DNA from 4 places in the Sphaerisporangium krabiense genome. Region 4 is predicted to be linked to each of the others. Evidence: riboswitches for the same ligand, from Rfam matches in the RefSeq annotation. Region 4 holds a riboswitch; each other region holds the start of a gene.

Region 1 (5,134 bases), 2.8 Mb from region 4:
CCGCGCCTTTGCGCTACGGAGGCGGGCGGCGTGGCGACACCCGCGGGAGGGGAAACGGGCCTTCGGGTACGGGGATGGCCGCACGAGAAGCCCTGAGGGGCTCCGTGCGCCTCTTGAGGGGATAAGGGCGGCATGTTGGGGTGACCGGCCGGCGGGGACGGTTCTGCGGTCATCTCATCGCCTTTCGCGGCAAGCGAAGGTGGTTCTGGTTCGTGCAAGGTCCTATCGCACATACAGGTCTGTCCGTTACCGATTCGCCAAGCTCGGCATCACGATTCGGGGACGACGGCCGTACCCCGCGCTCCGGCGGCACTGCCCCGAAGGTCTCCGGACATGCGTCGGGGCCGGAGGACGCGCCTCCGGCCCCGGACGTGACCCGCTTGCCGGGCCTTACTTGACCTTGATGACGATCGTGTTCGCGACCTTGTCGTGCAGGCACTGCTGCAGCGGCTTGTCCCAGAACTGCCACAGGACGTTCACGAGGGCGAAGATGCTGGCGAGCCAGCCGACGACGGGGATCCACCGGATGAGCTGCGGGCCCATCATGACGACCGCCCGCTTGCCGACGACGTCGGTGGCGAGCCGCGAGTCCACCGCGCCGCCGACCGGGACGACCTTGATGCCCATGGCGATCTTGCCGAGCGTCTGGCCGCGCTGCTTCAGCATGAGGAACTCGTACGCCACGTAGGCGACGCCGATGAGGAGCGCGCTCACCAGGGAGGCGACGAACACGCCGCTCTCCACGACCGAGAGGCCCGTGGAGGGATCCATCGACGCGCTGGTGACCAGGATCGCGGTGACGATGGCGCTGAGGATGAACGTGGGGATCGCCAGGATCACGCCGTCGATGAGGCGGGCGACGAGCCGCTGCCACCACTCGGCCAGAGGAGCCGGCGCGCCCGGGGGAACCGCGCCCGCCACGCCGTAAGGCTGCTGGTAGCCGCCGGGGGTCTGCGGGTACCCCGCCTGACCGTACCCCGGGGCGGAGTAGCCGGGCTGCTGGCCGTAACCGGGCTGGGCGTACTGCGCCTGCTGGCCGTAACCCTGCTCGCCGTAACCCTGCTGCCCGTACTGGCCCTGCTGCCCGTAATCCTGGCCCTGCTGGCCGTACTGGGACTGCTGGCCGTAACCCTGCTGACCCTGCTGGCCTTGCTGACCCTGCTGCCCGTACTGGGACTGCTGGCCATAGCCCTGCTCGCCATAACTCTGCTGCCCGTACTGGGCCTGCTGCCCGTAATCCTGGCCCTGCTGGCCGTACTGGGACTGCTGGCCGTAACCCTGCTGACCCTGCTGGCCTTGCTGACCCTGCTGCCCGTACTGGGACTGCTGGCCATAGCCCTGCTGCTGGCCGTATCCCTGGTCGCCGTAGCCCTGCTGGCCGGACTGACCGTACGACGCCTGCTGCTGGTCATAACCCTGCTGGTCATAGCCCTGCTGGCCGTAGCCCGAGCTCGCCTGGGACTGGCCGTACCCCTGCTGCCCGTAACCCTGCTGCTGGCCGTACTGCTGGCCAGAGCCCTGCTGCTGGCCGTATCCCTGGTCGCCATAGCCCTGCTGGCCCTGGCCGTACTGCGACTGCCCGTAGCCCTGCTGGCCATAGGACTGCTGGCCGTACTGGTTGGACTGGCTGGACTGGTTGGGGTGTTCCGATGTCGGCTGGGGACGGTGGACGACCGTCACCTCCGGATCGGCGCCGGGGAGCGACCGATCTGCGTTGTGCTGCCCATACGGGGAGCCGGAGGACGCGTTGCCCCCCGGCTCATCGCGTGGGTACGGCGGCTGTCCGGTGCTCACCGTGTCACCTCACTTCGGCTTCGCATGCGACATATGTCAGACACGCATGCTGTGGTGTTGCCCAACGTAGCGACAGCGGCATCAACAGTCACCTTTCCATCAGGTCACCACGCTGGTCAGAGCGTGGGACCAAATGGAGAAGCATGCGCGTGTTGCCGAGGGTGTTGGGCTTGACATGTTCAAGATCGAGAAATTCGGCTACGCCCTCATCGTAGGAGTCGAGCAACTCGGCGTACACCTCAGGAGAGACCGGAGTGCCCTGGATCGGGATGAACCCATGCTTGGCGAAGAAATCCACCTCGAAGGTCAGGCAGAACACCCGCCGCAAGCCGAGTTCGCGCGCCCCCTCGATGAGCGCGGAGACGATCATATGCCCGATGCCCAGGCCGCGGCAGGAGTCGTCGACCGCGACGGTGCGGATCTCGGCGAGATCCTCCCAGAGGACGTGGAGGGCGCCGCAGCCCACCACCACGCCGTCCCGCTCGGCCACCCAGAACTCCTGGACGTCCTCATAAAGGGTGACGGTCGACTTGCGCAGCAGACGGGGGCCGTCGCCGGAATAGGCGTCGACCAGACGCCTGATCCGCCGGACGTCGGGCGTGCGGGCGCGTCGCACCACGAGCGTGCCGCCGGACGGCACGAACTCCACGACCTGCTCCATGAAGCGCCAGCGTATCCGGCCCGGCGAGCGGCCCGCCTGCCGTGCCGTCCCACAGCCGCGCATAACGGGCCGTCCGAAACCGGGGGCGTGTGCGCACGCGGGTGACCCCAGGTGAGGTTGCGCACACTTGGTGCCCATGGGATCCACCTGGGCATCGTTTGAGGTTCCGCACAGTCGCCCACCTGCGGGCGCCGACGCCAAGACACGGCCGAAGAGCCGTAAACGCACGGTAAAGTGGGTCGGTCAGCCGTCCGGGCGTGATCGTCCTGTGACGGCTCAGTTGTGAAAGCTCAACAGAATCCGCAGTTCTGGTTGAGCAGGAACCCGCGCTGCACTAGTGTCCAGCGTCGATGCCGGTCATCGCCCCCGCGGTGGCCGCGCCGCCTAATCCCGGCCGCGTCCCCGTGCGGCAGGGAGCCGGGGACCCAACCGGCGCGCGGGCCGAGCCCACGCGAGCCGTCGTTCCTGGGGTGAATCCGAGAGGGAGGCATGGAGGTTCTCCATGATCGCGAACTCGGTAGGGCTGCTCCGGCCCGAACCCGTCAGCTAACCCGGTAAGCGGCCGAGGAGAGGAGCTTGTTGGTGCAGCCTAGGCGCACGCCTGGAAAGAGCGCGGGCAGGCACGCCCGCCCCCGCGAACACACGACGCGTGCCCGGCTCGCCGGCGCGATGCCCCGGCGGCTGACACGCCGCATCGCGCTCATCGCCACCGCCCTGACGGTGCTCACCTTCGGCACCCCGCTCGTGGCGGCCACCGCCGAGCCCAAGCCGAGCCTCAGCCAGCTCAAGAAGCAGGTCGAGGACCTGTACGACCAGATCGAGTCGCTCACCGAGCAGTACAACGGCCAGAAGGAGCGGCTCAAGCAGGCCCAGCGCTCGGCGGACCTGGCCAAGAAGACGCTCACCAAGAGCCAGACCGACCTCGAGGAGAAGCGCCGCAGGGCGGGCCTGCTCGCCCAGGACGCCTACATGACGGGCGGGGTGGGCTCCTCCCTGGCGCTGGCCATGTCCGGCGATCCTGACGGCTATCTGGACCGCGCGGCGACCACCTACGCCCTGCAGATGCAGCAGGGTGAGGAGGTCGCGCAGATCACCAAGGCCATGGAGATCGCCGAGCGTGCGAAGGCGAGCGCCAAGGCGCGCGAGGTCGAGGTCAAGAAGCTGGTCACCAGCCTGTCCACCCAGCGCGACAAGATCCGCGGGCTGATCGCCAAGACCGAGAGCTCGCTGTTCAAGCGCGCCCTCGCGCAGACCGGTCAGTCGGGCGGCAGGGCGACCCGCATCGACATCCCGATCCCGGGGACCGGCAAGGCCGCCGAGGCCACCAAGTGGGCGCTGACCCAGCAGCTCAGGCCGTACGTCTGGGGCGCCGCGGGCCCGAGCACCTTCGACTGCTCCGGCCTGGTGATGTGGGCCTACCAGAAGGTGGGCATCAGCCTGCCGCACTACACCGGCGACCAGTGGACCGCGGGCACCCACGTCTCGCGCGAGGATATGCGCCCGGGTGACCTGGTCTTCTTCTACAGCGACCTGCACCACGTCGGCATCTACATCGGAGGCGGCATGATGGTGCACGCCCCGCGCACAGGTGACGTGGTGAGGGTCGCCCCGCTCGGCAACCGTCCGTTCGCCGGGGCCGTGCGCATCGCCGACTGACACGGCGACGGCGCGGGAAGTGGCGGGCGGGCCGGGGGCGCCGGGGGCTAGATCAGCCGCCGGCGCGCCGCCCAGGCCACGGCCTCGATGGCGGTGGCCACGCCGATGCGGTCGCAGATGCCCCGGAGGCGGCGCCGGACCGTCCTGCCGCTCACGTCCAGCCGCCGGCCGACACGGTCGACGGTGACGCCCTTGGCCAGTTCGGCGAGCAAGAGAAGATCATCATCGCTCAATCCCACGCCGTCTGATCCCGGGTGAATGTCATTCCCTCGGGAAACCAGATCCGGATACGCCATCGGGTGTCCTCCCCCACGACGAACTCGGCAACATACTCGAATGCTTCTAGCCCGCCCGTCAGGAACGGTAAACGCCACGTTCAAAGGTCGTCAAGCACCGGCCCCGCATAGTCGTTACCACCACGATTGACATACCAGTGCATATGTGAACTACTCATGACATGTTCGCGAACCCATAGCCGGAGGTCGACCCGCAAAACGATCTTGGACGGCACCGGCGCCGGGACGCGGCGAGGGCCCCGCGGCGCTGGTCCGTGGCAGGTCGGCGGGCAGGACACGCCGGATCACCCCACGCCGGGCATATAAGATCAACGCCTCTCCAGCCATAATTCCGCGTGAAATCACAGGTCCTTTCCCACCTTTTTCGGCTGGACACGGAGGCGTGCGCGCGGTGTCACGGGGGTCATTCCCCTCTGGGTCACCGGCGGCGTAATCGGCCCGCGACCCTGGGGCGCGGCTTCGATATCGATCTCCACCAGGCGGCCGATCATCACGCGCACGTCATCGGCGCGCCGCGAACGGGCGGGTCTTCGTTATCGGCGCGCGACCGACCGAAAGCATCGTCGACGCGTCGAATCCCGGGAGGCACGGCGCCCCGGGCCGGGGCGCCCGGCCGGAACGTCAGTTGGTGTTGCGGTTGTAGATCAGCCGCAGGCCGATGAGCGTCAGCCACGGCTCGTGGACGTCGATCGAGCGGGCCTCGTCCACGACCGGCGAGGCGAGCGAC
Region 2 (5,134 bases), 1.5 Mb from region 4:
CCCGGCGGGCGGAGTGGGCAGGTCGGCCAGGCGGTGGACCGGCCGATCCCCCTCCAGCAGGAAGTCGAACAGATGCCGCTTGTCCGGCGAGCCGGCCAGCAGGGCGCCCCCGGTCACGCTCAGCGTGTCCTCCGGGGCCACGTTCGGATTCCTCTCGTCACCCGCCAGCGCCCGCAGCGCGATCCGCAGCGAGGCCGCCTCCCTGTACCACTTGGCGATGGCCCGGCCCGGGTCGACATCGCAGGTGGCCACCACCGTCTGGGCGATCACCGGATCGTGGTCGGCCAGCACCAGCCCGTAGATCACCGGGATGCCGAGGTCGGTGGTCGCGTCGAACATCACGGCCCGGGTGTTGTGGTTCGCGGCGCGCTCGGCGAACGCCCGGTGCTCCGGGGCCAGTTCGCCGAGGTCGAACTCCAGGCGGGGCAGGCGCAGCCGCTGCAGCCAGGTGAGGGAGATCGAATCGCGCTCCACCACCTCCAGCAGTCCGTTGACCACCGCGGCGATCGGCTCGGAGTGGGCGGCGCACCCGGTCGAGATCGGGTGGACGTGGCGCTCGGCGGCCGACTCCGGCGGGTACTTCAAATACACCTGCGACGCGGGGACGTACACCTTGCGGCCCCTGGTCAGGGAGTACGCCTCCACCCAGCGCAGCGGAATCCTCGGGTCCGGGGGCACCAGCCCGCACCTGGGGTCGGCGTACTCACGCCGGGACAGGCTCGGCCAGCCGTCCGGCGGGATGCAGTCCTCGCCCAGCTCCTCCGCGGTGGCCCAGATCGTCGCGTCCGGGTGCCAGGCGCACGAGCTGTAGCGCTCCAGCGATTCGGCCACCGCCAGATGGGCGGCGATCTCCGGGTCCAGTGCTCCGCCCGCGCCGTCGAAATTGCCGGACGACGGGTCGTGCTCCCAATCCCGGTGCGCGGCCAGTACCGCGCCCGGATTGCCCAACGATCCAGAGAAGATGGGGAAACTACTCTCCCCTTCGGTGACGGGCAGCCAGCTCAGCGTGGACACCAGGCCGTAGGCCGACACCAGCCTTCCCATGCTCGCCAGCGAGGCGGGAACGCTCGTCCCCCGTGGAGCCGCCTCGAACAACCTCATGCAGCACGCTCCTGATCAGCATCGATGCCAGGGCGCATCCTTGATCGCGATGCGGTCACCATCATCCTCATGATCCGCATGGCGAACGCATGACCATTCGCCGGGCGAGGGGTTCACGGGAGCGGCCGGGGCGTTCGGTGCCGGGGCGGCCATGGGCCTGGCCTCAGATACCAGCAGCTCAGACCGTATGGAATCAGATGCGTACGCCCCGTAGACAAGCCGGTCGAGCGCTTGCGGCGTTCACACGGCTGTCCTCATACTGACATCCGTGCTGGCAACAATGCGTATTTTGACACCGCAACCGATATTGACAGGGGTGAATAGAGCATGCTCATCGGCCTCTTAGGCCCCGTCGTCGTTCATGGCGAAGAAGAGCGAACCCAAGCCCTGGAACATCGAGCCCGCAGCGTACTGGCAGCCCTCACGCTGCACGTCGGGCAGGAAGTCACGCAAGAACAGCTCGCCACCTTGATCTGGGACCAGGTCCCGAGCGGCGCGGCGAGCAACATCCGCACCTACATCAGTCACCTACGCAAGATCCTCCGTCACGCCGGAGTGTGCAGCGAGACGGTCACCTCCGTCCGCGGTGGCAAGGGCAGCGGCGGCTACCGCCTCAACATCTCCCCCAGCGAGATCGACCTGTTCGTCTTCCACCGGCTCCTCGACGACGGCCAGACCGCGCTGGCGACCAACGAGGTGCGGGAGGCGGAGGCCAAGCTGTCGGCCGCACTGGCCCTGTGGCGCGGACCGGCCGGAGGCCCTGACGTGTCCGGCGCCGGCAGCCTCATGGAATGGCTGGGGGCCCACAACCGGCTACGGGTCGCGGCGCAGGAGGATCTCACCGAGGTCCGCCTGCAACTGGGACGGCACAGCGTGCTCATCCCCCACATCCGGGCCGTTCTCGCCCACCACCCCTACCGAGAACGTTCGTGGGGACAACTGGCCCGGGCCTGCTACTTCGCCGGAGATCTGGTCGGCGCGCTGGACACCTTCGGCCAAGCCCGCGCGGTCCTGGTGGGCGACCTCGGCGTCGAGCCGGGACCGGATCTCCAGGCCATCCACTCGGCCATTCTCAACCGGGCCGAAGACGCCCTGCGCCACCTGCGCTGCTCTCTCGTCTCTCACGCGCACACCTCGACCTGACCGGGCACCGCCACGGCCATCGCGGCCCTTCCATGGCGGCCAGATCACCGACGATGTTCCGGGAGCCCGAGACACCCGACTTTCGGGTACACCTGACCCTCGGGCTCCAACAGATCTCTTGGCAACGATCGCATGACCGGCGGAAATGAGAAGGCCCAGGTCGTACGACCTGGGCCTTCTTCCGGTGCGCCGCCAGGGACTCGAACCCCGGACCCGCTGATTAAGAGTCAGCTGCTCTAACCAACTGAGCTAGCGGCGCATTCGGCTACGGCGACTTTAGCAGTCCCCGCGTGGCTCCGCACATCGGGCGGCGGGCGTAGCCGGGCCTCGCGGGGAGCCCCGCCGATCGGGGGCTCCGCGATCTCGGGGGCGTCAGCCGCCTTGGCCGGCGAGGGTGACGGGGGTGGGGGGCGGGGACGCCGGCTTAGCGTCGCGGACGCCCCAGGCGCCGGTCGAGAACGGGACCGGGTAGTTCTTCTTGCCGACGCCGTCGCCCCACTTGGTGATCACGTACTCGACGTTGATGTGGCCGGCGTCGAAGCCCTTGACGGTGAGCGTGGTGTCGCTGAAGGCGCCGCCGGTCAGCTCCGCGAAGGTCTTGCCGTCGATGTCGAGCATCACGCCGCTGTTGGAGGGGATGCCGGGGCCGCGGTCGCCGATGAAGAACGGGGCCTTCTTGCCCTTGTAGAACACGTATCCCTCGGTGCCGAGCGGCCAGCTCGGGCTGGCGAACAGGCCCTTCTGCATCGGCTTGCCGATGGCGGGGAGGCCGGTGTCCCCCATGCGCCCGGAGGCGTCGTCCCAGAAGTAGGAGGCCTTGGTGGAGCCCTTGAGCAGGATGGGCTTGCCGACCTCGACGGTCGCGACGGGCGTCGGAGCGGTGTCGTCGGCGTGGGCCGCGACGGTGGTGGCGCCGAAGGCGGTGGTGGCTGCGAGGCAGGCGCCGAGAATACAGGACATCGGTCGCCAGGTAGGGGGTACCGCGAAAGAAGTCATGGGGAGATCGGATCTTTCATCAGAAGACAAAGGCCGCACTCCGGGCGCGCCGGGCGCCGGTACGGGGGTGGAAAGCGCTGTCTCTAGGGGTCGGCGGGGCCATGGGCCCATCGCCGTACCGGCGCGTTCCGTGTGGTGCAAGCAGGTGCAAGTAGGGCTGTGGCGTTCTCGCCACGACGTCACAGAGGGCGAGTGCGAAGATGTCGCCCGGTGGACGGCTGCTACGAGCCGACTTGTCCGCCGCTTCTGACGGCGAAGATCCGGGGCTTATGGTAGCCCGGGGAATGGGCTCCGCGGAGTGGGGTGCTCCACTCGGTCTCCTCTCCAATCACGTCTACCGGGTTAGCTGACGGGTTCGGGCTTGGAGTAGCTCCCTACCGCTGGCGCGGATTCACCCCAAAGGACGTGGGTCCCCGGCTCCCCTCGGCCTCGTACGGCCTTGGAGACTCGACTGCGGACGGCGGCCTTCGGGCTGAAGACCAGGTCACCGCCCGTCTTGGGTTAAGACCTTACCCACTTAGTCAGGACAAAGCCAACGTTATCCCCCGAAAGTATTAGAAGATCTACCTGATGTGCAGGAACTTCTCGTTTCGGACACCCGCTGACGGCAACCCACCCCGGCCGCAGGCCCCTCCAGGGGCATGGCGGGTAAAGACGGTAAGTAAAGAGGACGGTGTCGTCACGTCCCAAGGGATGTCGTCGCGCGAGAGGCGCGAGAGCGCGGCCACGCCGGGCCCGCGGGGACCGGCGAGGGGCACGGGGGTGAGTGAAAGGTGGGGGAAATGTGTCGGGGCCGGGCAGTCCCCCGCCTGCCCGGCCCCGATCTCAAACGGTCCAGCGCCGATGCCTTCCCCCAAACGCATCGGGCGGTCCCGCTGACGGACGCGGTCCCCCACCGCGTCCTTTCAGAAAAGATCTCGCAGGCCCCGCCGGATGCCGGTCGCATCCCTTGTGACCTGCCTTAACACTACATACCGGGGCCTGAGCTGCTCGTCATCGCAGGGTATAGATTCGGTCAGAGTCCCAGGGGTTGACCGGGTACGGATGGACCCGGAAACGCAGGCGGCTATTCAGGCAGTTCGAGCGCGACCTCGACGCCCTCCTGGAGGGTGCGGCTCACGGTGCAGTACTTCTCGTGCACCCGCCGCGCCACCGCGCGGTACACCTCGCCGGCCTTGTCGTCGCCCTCGGGAAGCTCGACGTCGTAGGTGATGGTGACCGTGCCGAGCAGGTTGGACTCGGCCTTGTCGGCCTGGACGGTCATGGCCAGGCGCACGAGCCGGTGGTCGCGCTGGGCGGTGAGGGGCTCCACCGTGACGATGTTGCAGCCGCCCACCGCGGCGAGCAGGAGCTCGACGGGGGTGAAGACCCCCTGGTCGTCGCCACCGCCGATGGCGACCTCCGCGCCGCGGGCGTTGCGGGCCACGAAGCCGCCGTCTGTTCGCTCAACATTCACCGATGCCATGGCAGGAGCCTAGAGCCGGTGGACGCCTGGTCAGGCGTCCGGGTGTTTGGACAGGTAGGCGACGTAGACGGGGCGGAGCGCCTCGCCGAGATCGCCTTCGCCGGAGGCGACCGCGTCGCTGAGCAGCGCGGACACCCGGCTGAGGTCGCTCGCGGCCTCGTCGGTGTGACCGCTCGCCGCCTCGGCGGCGGGGATGGCCTTCAGCAGGTCCCACAGGAAGCCGAAGTCGCCGTGCGAGACCGCGTAGTGCACCGCCCTGTCGTGCAGCTCCCTGGGCGACAGCGACTCCAATTCATCCTGATCCATTGAGTATCACCCCTTTCCACCCCTTTCCCCACGATCAGCGGGATATGCAGATCGCGGGACAAGACGATCACCACCGTCCGCACGAAATCGATGCCGACCTGGGGTGCCGGGCACCCCTGCCCT
Region 3 (5,134 bases), 640 kb from region 4:
ACGTCCACGACGGGACCCGTGCAGGCGACGAGGATGGCATCGGGCCTGAGCCGCTCGGCGAGCCGCCGGACGGCCCGCGCCGAGACCACCGCGGGAGGCTCGCCGCCGGCCGCGCGCGTGCCGCTGACGGCCGCCGCGATCTGGGCGGGCGAGGGGACGATCGGGGTGCGCACGACGGCGAGCGTCGAGGACCACCCCTCCGGCAACTGGTCGAGCAGGCCCGCCGCCCACTTGAGGTAGGAATCGGAATCGGCCACGGCGAGAACCCGGCTCAAGGAGCAGCCCTTTCGTGCGCGAACATCTGGAGGTGTGATCGGAGGGAGACCGACGCGGAGGGCGTCCACCAGTCGTCGGGGACGTCCACCGTCTCGACGGGGACGCCGCGTGCCGACAACAGGACGCGCAGGGACGTCACCGCCGTGGACGGAAGGCTGAGGACGCGCTGCCCCGGACGCAGGTCGCGCAGGGTCATCTCGACGGGGACGCCGCCGTCGTACACGGTCACGCCGGGGTGGTCGCGGACGGCGGCGAGGTCGCCGGGGTCCTCGCGGCGGTGCGGGTAGTAGGCGAGCGGGCCCTTCAGGGCGAACAGCCAGGACAGGTACCGGTCGCGGTGGATCAGCCCGTTGCGCACCAGCGAGGTGCCGAGCACGACGGTGTCCTCGCGGGGACGGGGGTGCCGGGCGGCGGGCTGGGAGCGCAGCCAGGCGAAGTCGTGGGTGATCAGCTCGGCGCCGAGGCGGCGCACGGCGGCGGCCAGGCCGGCGGGGACGGGCAGCGCGGTGAAGACGGTGAGACGCCCGGCGCGGGCGGCGGCCCGCAGGCGCAGCGCGGCGGCCAGGCCGAGGGCGCGCCGCGACGGGGTGGCCTGGACGCGGGCGCGCAGCAGGGACGTGCCGGCGCGGGAGGTGAGCTGCTCGAGGACGCGGATGGTGGCGAGGCCGTCGTCCACCAGCACGATGCGCGACGGCAGGGCGGTGAGCGAGGTGAGCTGCACGCGGCCGGAGAAGGCGTCCCCGAGCACCCAGGCGGCGCGGCGTCCCGGCCGGGGCATGCGGCCGGAGGCGGTCTCGATGGCGAGTCCCGGCGGCAGGTCGAGCGAGGTGAGCTCGGTGCGCGTGACACGCAGGGCCGGGAGCTTGGCGCGGGTGACCACGCGCATCTCCGGTCCCGCCACTCCGGCGTGCCGCGCTTCGACCGCGCAGAGCAGCTGGAGGGGTGACTCCACCCAGGCGACGGCCGACCCCTGCTCCCGCACGCGGCTTCGACCGTTCCTCTCCACGCCGGGGATTGACGCTTTCACGACGCAAGCAAGGTAGCCGCGTGACGCGACGCGTGAGGTAACAACCGGTGAACACGGTCTTACGGCCGCTGGACCAGGTCCAGATCAACGGACGCGGGACCGTGCGCGTGGCGCCACAGGGGCCTCATACGACAGGAAACGGCCGAACCGCCCGGCCGGTGCCGAACCCGTCCTCGGAGCCCCTTCGGGGGGTGAATCACCTCCGTTCCCGGCTTCGGGGGTCACACGCGCGGGGGCGGCCGGGAGGCGTCCCCGCCCTTCCGTCATAGGCGACGCCGGGCCGTCCGGCAACCCCCTCGGGACGTTCGCCGGGGCCTTGACAATCCGATGGCCGCCCCGCCCGGATATCCATTTCCTGCCACCGTGTCTCGCAGGTCACATCAGTCCCAGAGCGCTCGGCGGCCGGCGCCTGATCCGTACGATGGGCGGATCGTCGCAGGTAAAGAGCGGGTCGTGCGCGGCCCACGATCACCGGCCCCGCGCTGCTTGGCGTCCCGGATCCCCGATCCAGACCAGAGATTTGTCCTGTTTGCATCTGTTTGTCCGATGTATTACGGTGGGTGGACTCCTGGCGGGGGAACGTCCGGATCGGACGGCCTCTTCATGCCGTGGAGCTTGCATAGCGCGGCCGGTCCTCTGGGAGATCCCTCTCCCCCCGGCGCGCGCACCGCCGAGTCCGCCCTGTGCGGAGCCGGGGACCCACTTATCTCCCCGGGGTGAATCGGGGCGCCATTCCCACGGACGCTCCGTAGGGCGAACTTCCACGCCCGAACCCGTCAGCTAACCCGGTAGGCGGCCGTGGAAGGAGTCTCCACTTGTCCATGTTCGACAACTTCGACAAGTTCGTACATCGGCTTCAGGATGCCCCGAAGAACCACCTCAAGGCCTACGCGCTGGCCGGCCTGGTCGCCGCCCAGCTCGTGACGGGCGCCGCCTTCGCCGCCAACGCCGACACCGGGCCCGGGGGCACCGGCGTCGCCAAGGTCGCCGGCAACGAGGCCGCCCACCTGGCCGAGGGCCTCCACGCGCCCTCCGGGGCACGGCACGTCTCGGCGCAGCAGCTCCTGACGCTGGCCGAGAGCCAGGTCGGCATCAGCGAGAACGCCTACGGCGGCGGCACCAAGTTCCACAGCTGGTACATGGAGAGCCCGCGGGCCCGCGAGACCGTCGCCCGCGACGGCGGCACGATCGGCGCCTACGCCAACGCGCCCTGGTGCGACATGTTCGTCTCCTGGGTCGGCGAGCAGCTCGGCATGCAGGACACCATGGGCTCGGACGCCTACACCGTCGCGCACGCCAAGTGGTTCGCCCAGCAGGGCCGCTACGGCGAGACCCCGAGGCCCGGCGCGGTCGCGTTCTTCGCCTGGAACGGCACCAAGAGCGTCGACGCGATCGAGCACGTCGGCTTCGTCGTCAAGGACAACGGCGACGGCACCATCAAGACCATCGAGGGCAACACGGGCAACGGCAAGGTCGAGGTCCGCACCCGCTCGACCGGTTCGGTCGCCGGGTACGGCTACCCGAACTACGCCGCCTGAGCCCCCGGCCGCCCGCGCGGCGGCCCCCAGGACCACCAGCGGCGCGCCCCGCCTCCCCGCGAGCGCCCGTCCTCCCCGGCCGTACGGCCCGGCGTTTCCCGCTTCGCCGGGCCGTACGGCCTTTTTCACCACGAGCTATGGGAGCGCTCCCAGAAACTCCGGGAAGCGCGTGCGGCCCGGCGCATAACCCGGCGTAACAGTTATGTTTCAGCGTATTGACGGCGGCGTTGCGGATCGGCGACCCTTCGTGGGAGCGCTCCCAAACCTCGCCCACGAGGCCGCTCGTGGGACCACGGACGAGGTTCCAGCCACATCGCGGGGCCCGACCGCCGGGGCCGGCCCTCGATGCACCTCCCACTGACGGGCAACCACCGAGAGGGGTCCGGAAATGAACCACAAGGCGCGCCGCGGCGGGAAGCTCGCCGCCGCGATGACGATGGCCGCCGCGCTCGGCGTCACCGCCGCCTGCTCCTCCGGCGGCACCGCCGCCGAGGGCACCTCGTCGGCCGCGCCGGCGGAGAAGATCACGCTGACGCTGCAGACCTTCGGCGGCGGCACCAACTTCGGCTACAAGGCCGCCGTCGAGAAGTGGAACGCCGAGCACCCGGGCGTCCAGGTCAAGTACACCAACCTCACCGACAGCTTCGAGAACGTCTACTGGCCCCAGATGCTCCAGTGGCTCCAGTCGGGCACCGGCGCCGGCGACGTCGTGGGCATCGACGAGGGCGGCATGGGCCTGGCCAAGGCGCGCCCGCAGTTCTTCACCGACCTCGGCCAGTACGGGCTGGACTCCCGCAAGGCCGACTTCCCCGCCTGGAAGTGGGAGAACGGCCTCACCGCCGACGGCAGGCTCTTCGCCCTCGGCACCGACGTCGGCGGCATGAGCATCTGCTACCGCACCGACCTGTTCGAGAAGGCCGGGCTGCCCACCGGCCGCGACGAGGTCTCCAAGCTGTGGAGCGGCGGCTGGGACGCCTTCATCAAGGCCGGCCAGGACTTCCAGGCGAAGGTCAAGGACACCAAGTTCGTGGACAGCGTCAACACCATCTACAACGTGGTGCTGTCGCAGGAGGCCGCCAAGAACGGCAACGTCACCTACTTCGACCGCGACCAGAAGCTCATCGCCGGCACCAACCCGGCGGTGAAGACGGCCTTCGACCTCACCCAGAAGATCAGCCAGGCCGGGCTGACGGCCAAGCTGCAGAACTTCACCGACCCCTGGAACACCGGCTTCGTGAAGTCGCAGTTCGCCACCCTCGGCTGCCCCGGCTGGATGCTCGGCGTCGTCTCCGGCACCGCGGGCGACGAGTTCAAGGGCAAGTGGGACGTCGCCACCGTCCCGGGCGGCGGCGGCAACTGGGGCGGCTCCTGGCTCGCCGTGCCGAAGCAGTCCAAGCACCCCAAGGAGGCCGCCGAGCTGGCCAGTTACCTGACCGGTCCCGAGGCCCAGCTCATGGCGTTCAAGGAGGGCGGCAACCTGCCGAGCACGCTGGCCGCGCAGGACGACCCCGCGCTGCAGAGCGCGACCAACCCCTACTTCAACGACGCGCCGCTCGGCAAGATCTTCGGACCGTCCATCAAGTCGCTCCAGCCGACGTTCCTCGGTGAGCGGCACGCGCAGGTCAAGCGCGAGGTGGAGCAGGTCATCACCGGCATGGACCAGGGCTCGGTGCCGTACGCCGAGGCCTGGGACAAGTTCGTCGCCGCGGGTGAGAAGGCGGCGCGCTGACCGCCGCCCCCGCCACCGGCTCCGCCCATCGACCGTCACCGACGAACGAAGGAGTCCAGGGCTCCCCCGCCCGGCCACGGAACCCGCGGCCGGGCGGGGCCCCGCACCGCCGATGAGCGTCAACACCCAAACCCGGCGGGCGGGCCCGGCGCCGCCCGAGCCCCGCCCGCGCGCCCCGCGCCTCACCTGGTCCAGGTTCGACGTCAAGGCCGCCCCCTACCTGCTGATCTCGCCGTACTTCCTGCTCTTCGCGGTCTTCGGCCTGTTCCCGCTGGTGTTCACGCTGTGGGTCTCGCTGCGGGACTACGGCCTGGCCGGCGGGGAGGCGACCTTCACCGGGCTGGACAACTACGCCGCGCTGCTGTCCGACGCCGACTTCTGGAACGCGGTGGTCAACACGGTCGGCATCTTCGCGCTCGCCACGGTCCCGCAGCTCCTGCTGGCGCTGCTGCTGGCCAACGCGCTCAACAAGCGGCTGCGCGGACGGCTGCTGCTGCGCCTCGGCGTGCTGGTGCCGCTGGTCACCTCGGTGGTGGCCGTGGCCATCGTCTTCACCCAGCTCTA
Region 4 (5,134 bases):
GTGACGATGAGGACGCGGCCCCGGGGGTTCACGGCTCGGGCAGCCCGTTCTCGCGGGCCCAGGCGCGTGCGAGGGCGATGCGCTGCGGGGTCGTGGGGTGGGAGGCGTGCAGCAGGTAGTCCACGGCGTCCGGCGACAGGTCGGAGAGGTTCGTGACGGCCAGCCGCTTCTGCATCGCCACGAACGTCGCCGGGTCCCGGGTGAGGTCGAGGGCGTGGACGTCCGCCCTGGCCTCGATCGCCCGGCTCACCACGTTCTCGGCCGGTCCCGCCAGCACGGAGGCGAGCGTGATCAGGCCCAGCAGCAGCCCCACGGACCGCGGGTCGCCCACCGAGGGCGTCCCGGCGCGGCGGCGCACCGCCGGCGCGCCGGCCACCAGGTACAGCAGGCACGCGCCCGCCGCGGCGCCGAGCCCGCCGACCAGCGTGCCGTACAGCACGTCGTCCTCGCGGGCGTGGCCGAGCTCGTGCGCGACCACCAGCACGACCTCCTTCTCCGGAGCCCGCAGCAGCGTGTCGTAGACGACGACCCGCCGGGTCGCACCGAAGCCGGAGACGTAGGCGTTGAGCGCGCTGGTCCGGCGGGAGGCGTCGGCGACCAGGACGTCACGGACGGGGACGCCGTCGCGGCCGGCCATGGCGATCAGCTCGGCGCGCAGCGGCCCGCGCGGCAGCGGCTTGAAGTCGCTGAACAGCGGCTCCACGACCACGGGGTAGGCGAACGAGGCGGCGACGGTGAGGACGAAGGCCCCCGCGGCGGCGGGGATCCACCAGCGGGCCGGCAGCCGGCGGGCCAGCCAGACGACCGCGAGGATCATCACGGCGACCAGCACGGTCTGCACGGCGAAGCTCTTCAGCCGGTCGGCCGACCACCCCGCCCAGCCCTGCGTGGACAGCCCGTACGCGCGCAGCCGGGTCTCGTACCACATGCCGAACGGCCACTTGAGCAGCAGCGTCACCGCGGACAGCAGCAGCACCCCGGCCAGGGCCCGCAGCCACCACGGCCCCCTGAGCCTGCCCACCGCCCACGCCCCCACCGGGGTGAGGACCAGCGCGCCCGCCACCAGCAGCGTCACGGCCAGCGAGAGGTAGGACGGCGGGCTGACGGCGGCGTCGAAGGCGGCGGCCCGGGAGATCTGCGCGGGGGTGAAGTCGCGGGCGGGGTCGGCCGGCACGGCGGGGGCGCCGCCCAAGGGGTCCCAGGGGGTCGTCAGCGCGACGACGGCGGCCATGACCGCGCCGAGCGCCACGAGCGCGACGCCCGCCGCCCGGGCTCCGCCGCCCGCCCGCCCGCCGGGGCGGGTCTCCTCGGTCAGCTCCGCCACCGATACCAGCCTTTCCTGCGTGCCGCGCGGTCACGACGGCCCCGGGCGCGCGTGCGGCGGGCGGTCACGACAGCTCCGCCACCACGTAGGCGCGCCAGGCGGCGGTGAACCGCTCCGCGCTCACTCCGAGCACGCGGGGAAGCGCGCCCGGCGCGCCGCCCCCGCTGAACTCACGGTAGAGGGCGACGAGGGCGCGCTCACCGTAACGGGCCACGACATACCGGCAGGCGAGCCACGCCTCCTCGTACGCCTGCGCCAGGCGCGGGGACTCCGGCGCGAAGGCCTGCGGGCCCGGCAGCGCGATCGGGCGCCGGCCCGCGCGCACCTCGGCGGCCAGCTCGGCGGCGGCCGCCGGCGCGGGGATGCCCGAGTCCAGGTAGCCGACGTAGTCGGCGAAGCCTTCCATGAGCCACTTGGGCGTGCGGGCGTCCGTGGCCGCGCCGGTGGCGAGGTGGGTGAGCTCGTGGGCCAGGACGACGTCGCGCCCGGCGTCGCTGAGCCGCGCGTACGCGCCCGGCTCGACGATCACGTGGTCCACGGCCGCGACCGCGGCGAGCCCGCGCACCGAGGCCGGCGCGGCGAGCGCGGCGGCCTGCGCGGTCGTGCCGGGCAGCAGCACCAGCGGGCGCACCGGCCCGGCCAGCCGCGCCACGACGCGGGCGGCACGGTCGGCCCTGCGGGCCAGATCGGCCGCCTCGGCGGCGCCCGTCCGTGCCGCACCGACCACGACGGAGCGCTCGCCGATGACGATCCTCGCGCCCGCCCAGACGTCCGGGCGCTCGGCCACCGCGGCCCGCGCGAGCCTTCCCGGGTCGGCGGTGGCGGCCCGGGGGACGGCCGGCGCGCCGGAGAGCGCCGCTGACGCCCCGGGCGCGGCCGGGAGGGCGTCCCAGAGCGCCGGAGCCGCCGCCGGCGCGCTCAGGGCCGCCAGCAGGCCCGCGAGTGAGGCCCCCAGCCGGACGACGCGCATGCGGGCAATCTACCGGGCGGCCCGCCCCGCCAACGCGGCCCGGGACGGGCAGGGGCGGCGGGCGCCGGGAACGTGAAGGCCCCGTCCGCCCGCGAGGGGTGAGGGTGGACGGGGCCTTCACGGCCTGGTGCGCTCAGCGCGGGGGCGTCCGCGGGGAGACGGCCGCGCGGAGGCGCCTGCCGGGACCGGTCACGCGCCGGGGCGGACGGCTCCGACGAAGCTGCCCTTGCGGTAACCGTTGAGCTTGTCGATCCGCACCCGCGCGCCGCTGTGCGGGGAGTGGATCATCTTGCCGTGGCCCACGTACATGCCGACGTGGCCGAGCCCGCGGAAGAACATCAGGTCGCCCGGCTTGAGGTTCTTCCACGCGACCTTCTTGCGCACCGAGCGGTACTGCGCGCCGGTGACGCGGGGCAGCTTGACGCCGGCCTTGCGCCAGGAGTACAGGACGAGACCCGAGCAGTCGAACGCGCCGGGGCCGGCGGCGCCCCAGCGGTAGGGGTCGCCGATCTGCCGCTTGGCGACGGCCACGGCGGTGCGCGCCTTGACGCGCTGCCGCGCGGCCCTGGTCAGCTTGGTCTTCTTGGCCTTCTTGGTCTTGGAGGTCTTCGCGGCCGTGGAGCCCGTGGTGGTCGCCGCCGCCTCGCTCTCGGGAGCCGCGGCGGGTTCCGCCGTGGCGACCGGGGGAACGACGGGGGTGACCGGCGTGGCGGCGTGCGCCGCCGGGACCTGCAGGGCCGCCAGGGCGACGGAGGCCGACACGGTGAGGACGGCGCCGCCGAAGGAGAACCTGGCGATTCGGGGCAGGCGGGGGCTAGGGGTGGTGCTGGACAGGATCGCTCCTAGGATCTTCCACTTACGCCTACCGGGTTAGCTGACGGATTCGGGCAGGGAAGCAGCCCTACGGCGCGCGAGGCGCCGATTCACCCCCGACCTCCCGGGTGGAAGGTCAATTGGGTCCCCGGCTCCGTGCTCCTTGCCGCACGGATTCGGCAGGCCGCCGAGGGGTGGGTTCCTTGTCGGGTCCCCGGTTTCGCCGGCATGCGCCGGCGACGACGGCCGAATGGATGGGTGGTGCGTCGGCCGATCTTGCGGATCGGCCCTCGTTCGCGACGGCATGGCGTTGCTCGCCGCGGCCCAGAAGCTACACAGATTGCGAAATTCCAGCAAAGGGTGGGTCAGCACAACGTAGATCATTACGACTGATCACTAACCGATAACGCCTGGATATCAATGCCCTCTGTTACCCGAATGTGATTCCTCTCACATGCGTGGAAACAGGGCCCGACCTTCGTCACATCCGTCACATCCGTCCCACCAGTTCTTGATCTTGACGGGCCGGATCGGCGGTTGCGGGCCTCTCCAGAGATGTCAATACGCAAGAGGTCTTTAGCAATGGCTCTTGCGCAAGGAGTGTTGCCCATGCCAGCGTGGGACCCATGGAGAACGAGAACGTCCGGCAGATCACCGACTCCCGCGTGCTGGCCGCCCTGGCACACCCCCTGCGGCGCCGCCTCATGGACGCGCTCAAGGTCTACGGGCCCTGCACCGCCAGCATGCTGGCCGACCACACCGGGCAGGCCGTGGCCAACGTCAGCCACCACCTGCGCGTCCTCGCCTCGGGAGAGCTGGTCGAGGAGGCCCCCGAGCTGGCCCGCGACCGGCGCGAGCGCTGGTGGCGCCTGGTGTCGGCGTCGCTCCGGTGGTCCACCCGCGACTTCGAGTCCGACCCCGCCTCGGCCGCCGTGGCCGGCGCCGCCGAGTCGATCAACCTGGACCACCACGTGGGCATCGTCCGCGCCTACTACGCCATGACCGAGGACGAGCGCGCGGCCTGGGAGAACGCGCCCTTCTCCGCCGACAAGTGGCTGCGGCTGACGCCCGCCGAGCTCGCCGAGCTGAGCGGGGAGGTCATCGCCCTGTTCGAGCGCTGGGCGGCCCGTGACGTCCCCGACGACGGCGCCCGGCGGGACCCGGTGTTCCTGTTCGCCTTCGGCGTCCCGGGGCGGCCATGAACGCCCTGGAGGCGCGATCCCCGCAGCCGGGCCCCTCCGGCCGCTCCCCCGCGCGCCGCGGCGTCGGGGGCCTGCTGCGCGAGCGCGACTTCCGCCTGCTGTGGATCGGCGAGACCTCCAGCGCGTTCGGCAGCTCGGTGACCAGCGTCGCGATGCCCCTGGTGGCCGTCACCGTGCTGCACGCCGACGCCCTGGCCGTGGGCGTGCTGACCGCCGCGGCCTGGCTGCCCTGGCTGCTCATCGGCCTGCCCGCGGGCGCCTGGGTCGACCGGCTGCCCCGGCGCCCGGTCATGCTGGCCTGCGACGTGGTGTCGGCGCTGGCGTTCTGCAGCGTCCCGGTGGCCGCGTGGCTGGGCGTGCTCACCATCGGCCACCTGATGGCCGCGGCCCTGGTCGCCGGCGCCGCCAAGGTGTTCTTCCAGACGGCCTACCAGGTCCTGCTGCCCTCGGTGGTCGCCACGGCCGACCTGCGGGAGGGCAACGCCAAGCTCCAGGGCGGCGAGTCGGCCGCCCAGGTCGCGGGCCCGGGCGCGGGCGGCCTGGCCGCCCAGGCGTTCGGCGCGGTCGCCGGCCTGCTCGCCGACGCGGCCACCTTCGTGATCTCCGCGGTCTGCCTGCTCGCGATGCGGGCGCGCGAGGCGGCCGCCCCGGTGCGCGAGACGGCCACGCTGCGCCGGCAGATCGGCGAGGGCATGCGGTTCGTCCTGCGCGACCCCTACCTGCGGGTCCTGACCCTGTTCGGGGCCATGTCGAACCTGTTCCTCGTCGGCTACCAGGCCATCCTCGTGGTCTTCCTGGTGCGCGACGTCGGTGTGAGCGCCGGGA

The links. Region 4 has a riboswitch for cyclic di-AMP ahead of BJ981_RS24345 (C40 family peptidase). Riboswitches for the same ligand answer to the same signal wherever they lie in the genome.
Region 1: it holds a riboswitch for cyclic di-AMP, as region 4 does, so the genes downstream of both, BJ981_RS12365 (C40 family peptidase) here and BJ981_RS24345 (C40 family peptidase) in region 4, are expected to answer to the same signal.
Region 2: it holds a riboswitch for cyclic di-AMP, as region 4 does, so the genes downstream of both, BJ981_RS39220 (hypothetical protein) here and BJ981_RS24345 (C40 family peptidase) in region 4, are expected to answer to the same signal.
Region 3: it holds a riboswitch for cyclic di-AMP, as region 4 does, so the genes downstream of both, BJ981_RS27145 (CHAP domain-containing protein) here and BJ981_RS24345 (C40 family peptidase) in region 4, are expected to answer to the same signal.

The regions. Positions count from the first base shown of each region.
Region 1 covers NZ_JACHBR010000001.1:2,767,731-2,772,864, reverse strand. Annotated here, with positions in the region: gene BJ981_RS39110 (RDD family protein) at 391-1,680, opposite strand; gene BJ981_RS12370 (amino-acid N-acetyltransferase) at 1,883-2,455, opposite strand; cyclic di-AMP (ydaO/yuaA leader) riboswitch at 2,838-3,032, shown strand; gene BJ981_RS12365 (C40 family peptidase) at 3,038-4,111, shown strand; gene BJ981_RS12360 (helix-turn-helix domain-containing protein) at 4,159-4,323, opposite strand; gene BJ981_RS12355 (type III pantothenate kinase) at 5,029-5,134, opposite strand, start outside.
Region 2 covers NZ_JACHBR010000001.1:4,086,616-4,091,749, reverse strand. Annotated here, with positions in the region: gene BJ981_RS18120 (YcaO-like family protein) at 1-1,101, opposite strand, end outside; gene BJ981_RS18115 (AfsR/SARP family transcriptional regulator) at 1,429-2,244, shown strand; tRNA gene BJ981_RS18110 (tRNA-Lys) at 2,430-2,503, opposite strand; gene BJ981_RS39220 (hypothetical protein) at 2,617-3,204, opposite strand; cyclic di-AMP (ydaO/yuaA leader) riboswitch at 3,556-3,686, opposite strand; gene BJ981_RS18100 (OsmC family protein) at 4,307-4,705, opposite strand; gene BJ981_RS18095 (hypothetical protein) at 4,736-5,011, opposite strand.
Region 3 covers NZ_JACHBR010000001.1:6,191,206-6,196,339, reverse strand. Annotated here, with positions in the region: gene BJ981_RS27155 (DUF6716 putative glycosyltransferase) at 1-257, opposite strand, end outside; gene BJ981_RS27150 (hypothetical protein) at 272-1,258, opposite strand; cyclic di-AMP (ydaO/yuaA leader) riboswitch at 1,962-2,113, shown strand; gene BJ981_RS27145 (CHAP domain-containing protein) at 2,125-2,841, shown strand; gene BJ981_RS27140 (ABC transporter substrate-binding protein) at 3,230-4,570, shown strand; gene BJ981_RS27135 (carbohydrate ABC transporter permease) at 4,683-5,134, shown strand, end outside.
Region 4 covers NZ_JACHBR010000001.1:5,547,896-5,553,029, reverse strand. Annotated here, with positions in the region: gene BJ981_RS24360 (glycosyltransferase family 4 protein) at 1-32, opposite strand, end outside; gene BJ981_RS24355 (M48 family metallopeptidase) at 29-1,324, opposite strand; gene BJ981_RS24350 (peptidase MA family metallohydrolase) at 1,389-2,294, opposite strand; gene BJ981_RS24345 (C40 family peptidase) at 2,484-3,056, opposite strand; cyclic di-AMP (ydaO/yuaA leader) riboswitch at 3,139-3,299, opposite strand; gene BJ981_RS24340 (ArsR/SmtB family transcription factor) at 3,734-4,309, shown strand; gene BJ981_RS24335 (MFS transporter) at 4,306-5,134, shown strand, end outside.